Regions from separate parts of the Rhizobium sp. ZPR4 genome, predicted to be linked through region 1. Evidence: predicted binding sites of a transcription regulator. Region 1 holds the regulator's gene; each other region holds the start of a gene.
The links. Region 1 encodes LexA, which represses DNA repair genes until DNA is damaged. Its sites were predicted from a motif close to TGTTCNNNNTGTGTTCNG; they were not measured.

Region 1 (4,051 bases):
ACCGCAACGGGTTACGATCTTCGTGCGCAAGCAAGCGGAGCCATTCGATCTCGGTGACCGTATTCAGGGCAGGGCGCGGCTGGCGCCTCCGGCCGGACCAGCCTTGCTTGGCCTCAATGATTTCGCCTTCAGCTCCTATTTCAATGGTATCGGTGCGAATGGTTTTGCCTACGGAACGCCGAAATTATTGTCCCCAGCCAGTGATAATACCGCCGACTCTCTGATGGATACGGCCGATATTTGGCTTGCCGGCCTGCGCAACAGCATAGGTGACAGGATCAGGCAAACCCTGCCGGGAGATACCGGCGCCTTTGCTGCAGCGCTTGTCACCGATGAGAGACGCGCAATCTCCAAGGACACGACCGAAGCGCTGAGAATTGCCGGTCTGACCCATATTGTCGCAATCTCCGGTCTGAACATGGCGCTGTCAGCCGGTATTTTCTACGTTGGCCTACGCTATTTGTTCAGCCTGTTTCCGGGTGTCGCGCAGGCTTGGCCGACCAAGAAATTCGCCGCCTTCGGCGCGCTTCTCACTGTCACGGCCTATTACCTCATCTCCGGCTTCGGTGTGTCCGCCGAGCGTGCCTTCATCATGATGGCGATCATGCTCGTGGCCGTGCTTTTCGATCGGCCATCGATCAGTCTGCGCAATGTCGCACTTTCAGCGATCATCATTCTTGTACTGTCGCCATCTCAGGTACTTGGCCCGAGCTTCCAGATGTCCTATGCGGCGACGCTGGCGCTCGTGTCGGGCTATTCGTTATGGAAGCGGCGGCGGCATCGTGAAAGCATTCTATCGCGCATCCGTCTGTTAAGTCCGCTATTATTCGTCACGCGCTTCTTTGGAGGCGTGATGTCGACCTCGTTCATCGGCGGTGCGTCGACGGCCATTTTCTCGATCGAACATTTTCACCGATTGGCGACATATGGCCTTGCCGCCAATCTCGCGGCCATGCCCATCGTCTCTTTTATCGTCATGCCTTTCGGCATGGCGGCGATGTTGCTCATGCCGCTCGGACTCGACGGGCCTTTCTGGAAAGTCACCGGAGAGGGACTGGAACTCGTCATCGTGATTGCAAGAACCGTAGCCGGTTGGGGAGGCGACATTACCTTCGGCCGCCAGCCGGCCTGGTTGATGCCGACGTTCATTGTCGGCTTCCTGATCATGAGCATCTTGCGGACGCGGCTTCGCCATCTGGGTCTGCTATTGTTGCTTTCATCCGTGGGCTTGGCAGCATTCGGCTCCGGCGTACCAAAACCCGACCTGATGATCTCCGAGGATGGCGTCCTGGTCGCGTTGCGCCAGGATGATATACTCGCGACCAACCGAGAGAGACCGCAGGCCTTCATTTTCGAACAATGGCAAAAGGCATTGGTTGCGGCGGAGCATCAGCCGCCGACTATGCTTCCTGCCGATAGCCGACTGCCACAGATCAGCAAGGCAGATCGTTATAAACGATTGAACAGTGAAGAACAGAAGGCAGTCCGGACGGCAATGGAGGAAGCCCTGGATCGCACCATGCAGGGCAGTTTCGCCTGCCAGAAAGGAGCATGGTGTGCAGCCATCCTCGAAAACGGCGCAATATTGGTCACGATCGAGAACGCAGCCTATCTGCCCTCGGCCTGCGACATGGCGAATATCGTCGTAACGCCAATCCGATTACGGCTAGACCATTGCCGCTCCGGAGCGATGCTCATAACCGGTGCGACATTACGAAAAACCGGGTCCATCGAAATGGCGCTCACCGCCGATAAACCCACTATCTCCGCCGCGTTCGAAAACCCGCAGCGGCCATGGACCAGACACCGAACTTATGATTGGCGCACCGGCAAATTCGATGCACCAAATGCGCAGGCATCACCAATCGTTGACAATTCACCGGTCAGTGATAGCGACGAATAAGGCCGACGAGCTTGCCCTGGACCTTGACGCGGTCTGGCCCGAAGATGCGGGTTTCATAGGCGGGGTTTGCGGCTTCCAGCGCGATCGAGGCACCCTTGCGACGGAAGCGCTTCAACGTAGCCTCTTCATCGTCGACGAGCGCAACGACGATATCGCCGGGATTGGCTGTCGTTGAGTTGCGGATGATCACCGTATCACCGTCGAAAATTCCGGCGTCGATCATCGAATCCCCTCGAACCTCCAGCGCATAATGCTCGCCGGAGCCGAGCATATCGGCGGGAACGGTAATATCGTGCGTATTGTTCTGGATGGCCGAGATCGGAACGCCGGCAGCAATGCGACCCATCACCGGTACGGATGCCGAGCCATTGTGATCGTCATTTGCCACCTTTTGTGGAGCCGGAGGGGCGACAGGCTGTGGCTTGCCGAGGCTGCCCTCGATGACGCTGGGCGAGAAGCCGCGGCGCGGCTGCAGGCTGGGATTATAGGCATCGGGAAGCTTGATGACTTCGAGCGCTCTGGCTCGGTTCGGCAGCCGGCGGATGAAGCCTCGCTCCTCCAGCGCCGTGATCAGGCGATGAATGCCGGATTTGGATGCCAGGTCCAGCGCATCCTTCATCTCGTCGAAAGATGGTGGTACACCGGATTCCTTCATGCGTTCGTGAATGAAGAGAAGCAGTTCCTGCTGCTTGCGCGTCAACATCGTCTTGGAACCCCAGAATCAAGAAAAAACGGTGAAACAAATCCAGAACGGACACTATATGTTCCATATGTGTTCCGCAAGTACTTAAATTTCGGTAAAGCCTTGTCCGGTCAATTAAATAATTATGACTTGCGAATGGACCGGCTGAGAGCAGCAAAGCGATATATCCGCGCTAACCTATCGAAAAATATGGAAAATGTCGTTTCGTTCATTCGCAGGGTTTTGTGACATGCCGGGAATATCGAAGATGTCGACCAATGCCATGTGACATCGCATAAGCCGGCTTTGGGAGAGAATCAGCAATCACTTTTGCGAGATTGCATTCCGCCCATGTCGTGCGCTTCGGGCGTTCACGCTTCCATCTTGAATTGCGCGGGGGATCGGCGCAAATCTGCTGCCGCAGGCAAACAGGAGGAACTATGATTTCGTCTCCGCATCCACTGGATCATCTCGTGCTGCCGACCGTCAACATCGCTCTGGCACGCGAACGCCTCGGCAAGCTCGGCTTCACGGTGGCCCCAGATGCGCGCCATCCCTTTGGCACGCAGAATGCCTGCGTCTTCCTTGCCGATAAAACCTATCTCGAGCCTCTGGGCGTGGCATCTCCGGAGCAGTGCGAGAAGAGCATCGTGGATGGTAATGTTTTCGTCGCACGCGACCAGGCTTACCGCTTTCGGGTCGGGGAGGATGGTTTTTCAGCCGTGGTGTTCGGCACGGATGATGCCGTTGCGGATGATGAGCGCTTCAGAGCGGCGGCAATCTCGGCGGGACGGATGCTGGATTTCTCCCGTCCGATGAAGATGCCGGATGGGACGGAAACCATGGCCGGCTTTCGTCTTGGCTTTGCCGCTGATCTGCGTGCGCCGGATTTTCTCGCATTCTGCTGTCAGCGCATCAATCCGCTACCAGCCGATCGCGGCATGCTTGAGCGGCACGAGAACGGCGTGACCGGCATTGCCCGGGTAGTGCTTTGCGCGCCGAAGCCGGCGGTCTATCGCAGCTTCTTCGAGGAGGTTATCGGTGGCCCGCGCATTGTGGAGCATTCCTTTGGCCTGACGATCAGGGCCGCCAATGCCGATCTGGAGATTTTGACGCCGGAAGGAATGGAGGCATTCTATGATCTGCCTGTCCGTACAGACGATCCGGGGCTCAGGGCGCGCGCAATCCTTTTTAAAACGCGCGATCTTTCCGTGACATCGTCGCATTTCACTGCTAACGGCGTCACCTATACGCGTAAGAACAATCGTATATTGGCAAGACTGGCGCCCGGTCAGGGCGCGCTGTTCGCCTTCGAGGAGATAGCATGAGCACGAATTCCGAAGTGACCGTCGGCGAAGGAGCCTCCAAGGTCCTGTTCTCCAACACCTCCAAGCTCTCGCTGATTGCCGGCCCCTGCCAGATGGAGAGCCGCGACCATGCATTTATGGTTGCCGGCGTCCTGAAGG
Region 2 (4,051 bases), 1.4 Mb from region 1:
GGTATCGTCGCGCTGGCGGCGTTGCTGCTGCTGAAGCGACTGCCTGGCATTCCCGGCGCCTTCCTCGTGCTCGTCGCCGGCATCTTCGCCTCCTATCTGTTCGGCCTGGAAGGTCATGGCGTCAAACTGGTTGGCCCTATCGAGATCCTGCCGCAATGGCCGTCGCTGCCGGACGCCGACTGGACCGCCTATTCGCGGCTGGTGCAGTTCACCGTGCCGCTTGTCCTCATCCTCTTTGCCGAGTCCTGGGGTACGATGCGGGCCTTGGCGCTGCGCTACGGCGAGACGCTGGAGGTCAATCGAGAGCTCGGTGCGCTGGGTGCCGCCAATATCGCCAGCGCCGTCGTCCAGGGCATGCCGGTTGGAGCCGGTTTTTCCGCCGGTTTCGCCAGCGAGGCGGCCGGCGCGAAGACGCGGGCGACCACCGTCTTCGCCGCCATTGGCCTGGCGATCCTGATTGCCTGTGCCGGCCCGCTTGTTGCTCTTCTGCCTGAGCCCGTGCTCGCGGCCGTCGTGATCGCGGCTCTTACGCACGCGCTCGATCCCAGTCCCATCCTACGCTTGCGCCGACTGCACCGTGATTTCTATGTGGCAGTGGGTGCCGCGCTCGGTGTGCTGGCCTTCGGCGTCCTCAACGGCATGCTGCTGGCGATCGCGCTCTCGCTTGCCGCGATGATGCACCGCCTGGCCTCGCCCCATGTTGCCCGTTTGGGGCGGCTCAACAACAGCCATGACTTCGTCGATGTCAGCAGACATGACGATGCCTCCGAGATACCGGGCATTGCCATCTGGCGCCCCGGCGAGATCCTATTTTTCGGCAATGCTGATACGATCTTCGGCGAGATATTGTCCGGCAGCCGCAGCGAAGCTGGGTTGCGGGCAGCCATTCTCAGCCTTGAAGAAAGCTCCGATATCGACAGCACGGCGATGGACGCCTTGATGGAGTTCGACAGCGCCATGCAGCGAGCCGGCCTCCGCGTTCAATTTGCTCGCGTGCACGACCGCGTTCGCGATCTCATGACAGTCGCGGGTGTTGCCGATGTCGACAAGCGCTGCAGCTTTAGTGTCGATGATGCTGTGGCGGCGGTGATGGCGGATGGCAATCAGCCGAAGGCTTGACCGGATCGCTCAGTCGCGCAGAGTCCAGTAGCATAGATGCTGGTGGGTCGATTGACCCTGCAGGCTGTTGATGAGGACAAAGTCTTTGGCTGTCCAGCTCACGGGTTCCTCAAGCGCAATGTCCGGAACGATTTGCCCCCGATAGAGCAGCGTCATATGCGGCTCTACGGGTTTTTCTTTCTCCGGCGCAATACCCGTGAGCCGCATGGCGTCGACCAATTCCTGATGGATAGCCTTGAGTTCGGGGTTCCCGTTCCTGTTCCACAGAACAAGCGGGCGATTGCTGCCATTGCCGAAACTGACGGCCTGATCGAAAACCACTGGACAGGATGGCTTTCTCACTCTCGAAGCGGCCTCCATCGCTGCAAATACTGTCTCCTCGGGCAAGCAGCGGAACGAACCGATCGTATAGAGCGTCACATGCAGGAGATCGGCTCTTCGTGGTCTTGCGAAAAATCGGTATTGACGATGGAAATTGCCTGCGAGCTTGTGACTACGAGCGGCACTCTCCGCATCGGGAAGGACCGCAAAATAGAGCTCGCTAACTGGCTCTTGATCGACTGGCTGCGGTGTCCGGCTGTACGATCCGCCGCTGAGATAGAGCGAGAGTTGCCTGTTGTTCTTCATGGGTTGCTTCAAAGCTTTACCGCTCTACCCCTTCCTGATTTTGACCGCAAAATGATAGAGTAAAGCGATTGCTAACTCAAGAACAAATCAAGAACATATAATGGATTGACAGAGCGCCCGGCTGTGAGCGCCATTTTAAAAAAGCGATCGAATAAAAGGTCTGCTTGATCTGTTCATTCCAGGTTCGGGCCTTCGTGCCCATTCTCACCAACAGGAATCACAGCCATGTTCACCAGATCAGTCGCCGCAGCCATTGTTCTCGCTCTCATCGGCCTTGGCATTGCTTCTTGCTCTACTTCGGGTGAGCGCAATTCTGGCGGCGGCATGACGCTGAACGCCCCTCCGACTGGTGGCGGATATTGATACTTGTGCCTGTGACCGTCTCAGCGGCATTCCATCGCCGTTAAAACGGTGGCAATTCTCGTTCTTTGCAAGAATCGGGTTGAATTCGAGGCTCCCAAGGACGATTTTCATGACAAGTGGAAACACGGGAGCTTTCGTCATGAACGAGACAAGGCAGACTTATCTGATCTTCGAAACTGCTGGCGGCTTCTGCGGCATCGCCTGGAATGATGTCGGCGTGCTGCGCTTTCAATTGCCGACCAAGGACGCCGGCGCGACCGAACGCCTGCTTCTGCGCCGCTTGCCGAATGCGCAGCCCGGCACGCCGACCTCGCAGGTCGCTGAGGCGGTCGCCAAGGTGAAGCGCTATTTCGCCGGTGAGGAGATCGACTTTTCCGACGTCACGCTCGACCTCGGCGAGCAAGATGCATTCTTCAAGCAGATCTATGATGCCGCCCGGCAGGTCGGCTGGGGCCACACGACAACCTACGGAACATTGGCCAAGCAGCTTGGCGCCGGGCCGGAAGCCGCACGCGATGTCGGACAGGCCATGGCGAAAAACCCGGTGGCGCTCATTATCCCCTGCCACCGCGTTCTGGCGGCAGGCGGCAAGATCGGCGGTTTTTCCGCGCCAGGCGGCTCCAACTCCAAGGCCCGCATGCTGGAGCTGGAAGGCGTCCAGCTTGCGCCGCCGAAGCCGGTGCAGCAGTCGCTGGCGTTTTAGGTAACGAAGCGGGGCGGGAGGCTTCGGCCGCTCGCTCTATTTTTCTGATGCTTGCCGGGCGCGGGAAAACAACAGCGTCTGCTTGTCGTTGAGGCGGATCGGCTTCGGATCGCAATAGCCTACCTTTTCGGCAACACGGATCGAAGCGGTATTGTCGGGCGAGATCAGACAGACGCTGCGGTCAAATCGCGGCTGCTGGTCGAGCCAGGCAACGGCTGCTGCCAAAGCTTCTGTGGCAAAGCCCTTGCCATGTGCCCATGCCGCCAATGCCCAGCCTGCCTCCGGAATGCCCTTGATCGGCGGCTCCATCACCCTGTGAAAATCGGCAAAGCCGAGATCGCCGACATAGCGGCCGGAGGATTTCTCGCGGATCGCCCAATAGCCATGCCCAAGCAGCGGCCAAAGGCCGTGATAGGACAGCATCCGCATCCATGACTCCCTGGAGGTGGAGACGACATTGCCGAAAATATGCTTCACGACCAGCGGATCGCTCCACATGCCGGCAAGCGGCTCGAAATCATCGAGCGTATGTCCGGTCAGGACAAGCCGTTCGGTTTCCAGTCTCGGCGGGGAAAGCGTCGCTTCCATAAAGGCAGACCTTTGATTTAGCTTTGGGTATTCTGCTGCAGGCGCTGCGCAACCGCATCCAGATCGGGCAGGAACCAGACCTCACGCCCCTTGTTGGACTCGTAGACGAAATCGCGCAAGGCGTTACTGCCCGCGACCCATCGGGAGATGTCGCCCATGATGACGAGCTGGGCGCGATAGTTGACGAATTTCTGGATGATCGCGCCGGCGATGCGGGTCGAGAGCTGGAAGAAGTCTTCGCTCAGCCGCGATGTCGGCACGACCACCAACTGGGCTTCGGCATCCCATACAGCGCTGATCCAGTCATTCACGTCCCTCTCGCTGGCGAGAAGTGGACCGTTGTCATCGCCGATGACGATTTTTCGGCCGGAGAATTCTTTGACTGTGTACATGCTGGTTCGATTTTGCCCGCTATTGAAATAGGAGTTTCCGCTATCGTTCCGTGTGATCGACCGGCAATAGCTATCATGTGGGGCATTCGGATCCTAGAGCCACGTCAGCGGCTGGAAAATCGCCGTCGTCGTAACCCATGCCGCCTGGTTTTCCGCCCCTTCGTTCCATCGCTTGCGCCGCAATCTGGGCCGGCTTCATCGGCATGTCGCTTGGCCGCAACCTGCATCTGCTTTCCCGCTATATGAGCATATCTGCCCG
Region 3 (4,051 bases), 560 kb from region 1:
GCGCCATCGAATACGGTTCTGACCGTGACGATCGGACGGTCGACGTCAGGCAGTTCGCGCACCTCGACACCGAAATAGGCGGCAAGGCCGGCAACGACCATCAACGTATTGAAGACCAGCGCCAGGATCGGCCGGCGCACGAAGAGTGCAGTAAAGGATTGCTTGGCCGCAGCCGAGCCGGCATCCGTCGTGTCATCGCCATCGGTCATCATTGGGTGATGACCTCCTTGGCCTGAGCGACATCACGGGCAAAGCGAACCTCCCCGCCTTCGGTCACGCGCTGCAATCCCTCGATGACGATAAGATCACCGTTGTGAAGTTCGCCCCTGACAAGAACAGCATCCGGATTGCGTTGCACGATGCTGACCCGCACCTTCGAGGACTTGCCGTTGGTAACACGCCACACATGCGCACCTGCGCCATCCCATTGCACGGCCAACGGATCGACGGAGGGATAGGATTCCCCAGCAAAGCGCATACCGACATTGAAGGACATGCCGGCACGCAGCTCATCGGACGCGTTGTCGATGCGGGCGCGCACGCGCAAGGTCCGGCTCGCGCCATCGACGCGGTTGTCGACGGCCTCGACAACGCCCGTGAATGCTCGTCCCGGCAGCGCCACCGAGGTAGCCTCCACCGGCTGGTCCACCTTGACGGTGTTGGCAAAGCGCTCAGGAACCCAGTAATCCACCAGGACTTCCGAGCGGTCGTCCAGCATGACGATGTTGGTCGCCGTCGTCACGTTATCGCCGACGACGACGGGAACGATACCGACGATCCCGTCGATCGGCGCGACGACATCGCGGCGCTTCAGCGCCAGTTCGGCCGATTGCAGCGCCAGCTTTGCGCCCTGCTCCACGATCTCGGCATCGAACACGTCCATGCGCGAAACAGTGGACTTGATGTTGCGGTAGAGCTGGGATTTTTCGACGGCGCTCTTCAGTGCTACTTCCGCCTGGCCGCGGGCGATGATCTGCTCGTCGTCATCAAGACGCGCCAGCACCTGCCCCTGCTTCACCCTGTCGCCGGACTTGATGAGAATTTCCCGGATCGTGCCCGCCGCCTGCGGCATGACGACGACCGAACGGATGGCGTCACCGGTGCCGATCGCGCTCAGGCGATCATTGACGACGCCGCTGACAACAGGTTCCGTCACGACAAGCGGTATGTTCTGGCCACGCCGTCCGCCGGAGCTTCCCTTCGTCTCTGCTTTTTCATCGGCCGCGCCATCGCGTGGTGCGATCCACGCCACGATCGTCTCGGGAACACCGACCCTCTGCAGCAGGCCCGCCGCACTCGGCACGAAGGCCACGACAGCGGCAATGCCGGCTGCCAGCAAGAAAAAAGACAAGGAAAGCTGCTTCCAGGCGGTCATGCACGTCTCCGGCTCGTTGTGTCAGAGGCGATGAAATCGCGTCGTTTGTTTTCTGTACGGCCCCTCACCCAGCGCACTTAACCGGGGCCAATCTCGGATCAGGCGGCTCTATAACGCAAGATTGTGCCCGATTTGCTGCAATATCGTGTTTTTGTACATATGCAGCAAGTTTCGCCACAGATTATGACAAAGTTGTAATCTTGGCGTGGACAACGAGACGTTTTACCGGCGCATGAACCGATCCGTTCCAATATGAAAAACAGCCCCTGATCGCGCATCACGCCCTGTGAATGTGCACTTTTTGTTCTAGTTTCGGCCCGTTTCTTTTGCCTTTCGGGGTAGAATCATTACATTGGGCCACATGACCATTGGACATGACGACATTCCCTTCTTTGACGAGGAGCCGGAGCACACGGCGCCGCGCCGTTCTGCGCCGGCTTCCGGCAGCATCGGCGGCGGTATCGCGGCCCGCGCCATGGCAGCACGCGACAGCGGCCGCCGGCCAGACTATCTCTCGGGCCTCAATGCCGAGCAGGCAGAAGCCGTGGAAACGCTCGATGGCCCCGTTCTGGTGCTTGCGGGCGCCGGCACCGGTAAGACGCGCGTGCTGACCACCCGCATCGCCCATATCCTCTCCACCAATCGCGCCTTTCCCAGCCAGATCCTCGCCGTGACCTTCACCAACAAGGCGGCGCGCGAGATGAAGGAGCGCATCGCGCTGCTGGTCGGCGGTGCGGTCGAAGGCATGCCCTGGCTCGGCACGTTCCACTCGATCGGCGTCAAGCTGTTGCGCCGCCATGCCGAACTGGTCGGCCTCTCCTCCAGCTTCACCATTCTCGACACAGACGATGTCATTCGCCTGATCAAGCAGCTGATCCAGGCAGAAGGGCTCGACGACAAGCGCTGGCCGGCTAAGCAGTTTGCCGGCATGATTGATACTTGGAAGAACAAGGGCCTCAGCCCAGCCGATATTCCGGAAGGCGACGCACGCGCCTTTGCCAACGGTAAGGGCCGCGAGCTTTATGCCGCCTACCAGAACCGCCTGAAGACGCTGAACGCCTGCGACTTCGGCGATCTCCTGCTGCATCCGATCAATATGTTCCGGCAGAATCCTGATATTCTCAAGGATTACCACCAGCGCTTCCGCTACATCCTCGTCGACGAGTATCAGGACACCAACACGGCGCAATATATGTGGCTGCGCCTGCTGGCGCAGCGGCAGAAGGGTGAGCCGCAGAATGTCTGTTGCGTCGGCGACGACGACCAGTCGATCTATGGCTGGCGCGGCGCCGAGGTGGACAACATCCTGCGCTTCGAGAAGGATTTTCCCGGCGCCAAGGTCATCAAGCTCGAGCGCAACTATCGTTCCACCGAACATATTCTCGGTGCCGCAGCACACCTGATCGCCCATAATGAGGGCCGGCTCGGCAAGACGCTGTTCACCGACCGCTCCGATCCCGACGACATCAAGGTGCAGGTGCACGCCTCCTGGGATTCCGAGGAGGAAGCGCGCGCCATCGGCGAAGAGATCGAGCAGCTGCAGCGCAATAAGCATAATCTCAACGACATCTCGATCCTCGTGCGCGCCTCTTTCCAGATGCGCGAGTTCGAAGATCGTTTTGTCACGCTCGGCCTGAACTACCGCGTCGTCGGCGGCCCGCGCTTCTACGAGCGCCTCGAAATCCGCGACGCCATGGCCTATTTCCGCCTCGTCTGCCAGCCGGCAGACGATCTGGCTTTCGAGCGCATCGTCAATACGCCAAAGCGCGGTCTCGGCGATACCACCGTGCGCACACTGCATGATTATGCCCGCGCGCGCGACATCCCGATGCTGGCGGCGGCGGCCGATATCATCGAGACGGACGAGATGAAGCCGAAGGCGCGCAAGGCGCTGTTCGATGTCGTACAGTCCTTCCGCCGCTGGCAGGGACTGCTCGAAAATACGCCTCATACCGAACTTGCCGAGCAGATCCTCGAAGAGTCTGGCTATACGGACATGTGGAAAAACGACAAATCGGCGGAAGCGCCGGGACGTCTGGAAAACCTGAAGGAACTCATCCGCTCGATGGATAGTTTCGAATCCATGCGCGGCTTTCTCGAACATGTTTCGCTGGTGATGGACGCCGAGCAGAACGAAAATCTCGATGCCGTCTCGATCATGACGCTGCACTCCGCCAAGGGCCTGGAATTCGACACGGTGTTCCTGCCCGGCTGGGAGGAAGGCCTGTTTCCGCATCAGCGCTCGCTCGACGAGAGCGGCCGCGCCGGTCTTGAGGAAGAGCGCCGCCTCGCCTATGTCGGCATCACCCGCGCCAAGCGCCGCTGCCACATCTGGTTCGTCTCCAACCGCCGCATCCACGGCCTCTGGCAGTCAACAATCCCTTCCCGCTTCCTCGATGAATTGCCGGAAACACATGTTCAGGTCGCGGAAGTCGAGCAGTCCTATGGCGGGTATGGCCGCGGCGGCTACGGCCAGTCACGCTTCGACAAGGCCGATCCCTTCGCCAATTCCTACTCCACGCCAGGCTGGAAGCGCGCGCAAGCGAACCGCAACGATGCGACCCGCGACAACTGGGGCAGCCGCTCCGGCCACGCCGTCGAACGCATCGGCTACGGCGAGAGCGGTCCGAAGGTGCGCACCATCGACGGCGAGCTGGTGGCCAAATCGACCTCCGC

Region 2: ABOK31_RS19145 (2'-5' RNA ligase family protein) is a predicted target of LexA. The motif match lies at 1,825-1,842, and genes of this name have one in related genera.
Region 3: ABOK31_RS09290 (UvrD-helicase domain-containing protein) is a predicted target of LexA. The motif match lies at 1,667-1,684, and genes of this name have one in related genera.

What each region holds. Positions count from the first base shown of each region.
Region 1 is NZ_CP157967.1:1,325,780-1,329,830, forward strand. Features, by position in the region: gene ABOK31_RS06550 (ComEC/Rec2 family competence protein) at 1-1,903, shown strand, start outside; gene lexA (transcriptional repressor LexA) at 1,884-2,606, opposite strand; gene ABOK31_RS06560 (VOC family protein) at 3,026-3,913, shown strand; gene kdsA (3-deoxy-8-phosphooctulonate synthase) at 3,910-4,051, shown strand, end outside.
Region 2 is NZ_CP157967.1:3,984,984-3,989,034, forward strand. Features, by position in the region: gene ABOK31_RS19140 (SulP family inorganic anion transporter) at 1-1,119, shown strand, start outside; gene ABOK31_RS19145 (2'-5' RNA ligase family protein) at 1,129-1,746, opposite strand; gene ABOK31_RS19150 (hypothetical protein) at 1,972-2,109, shown strand; gene ABOK31_RS19155 (methylated-DNA--[protein]-cysteine S-methyltransferase) at 2,249-2,812, shown strand; gene ABOK31_RS19160 (GNAT family N-acetyltransferase) at 2,849-3,400, opposite strand; gene ABOK31_RS19165 (DUF4180 domain-containing protein) at 3,418-3,792, opposite strand.
Region 3 is NZ_CP157967.1:1,882,958-1,887,008, forward strand. Features, by position in the region: gene ABOK31_RS09280 (efflux RND transporter permease subunit) at 1-212, opposite strand, end outside; gene ABOK31_RS09285 (efflux RND transporter periplasmic adaptor subunit) at 209-1,375, opposite strand; gene ABOK31_RS09290 (UvrD-helicase domain-containing protein) at 1,737-4,051, shown strand, end outside.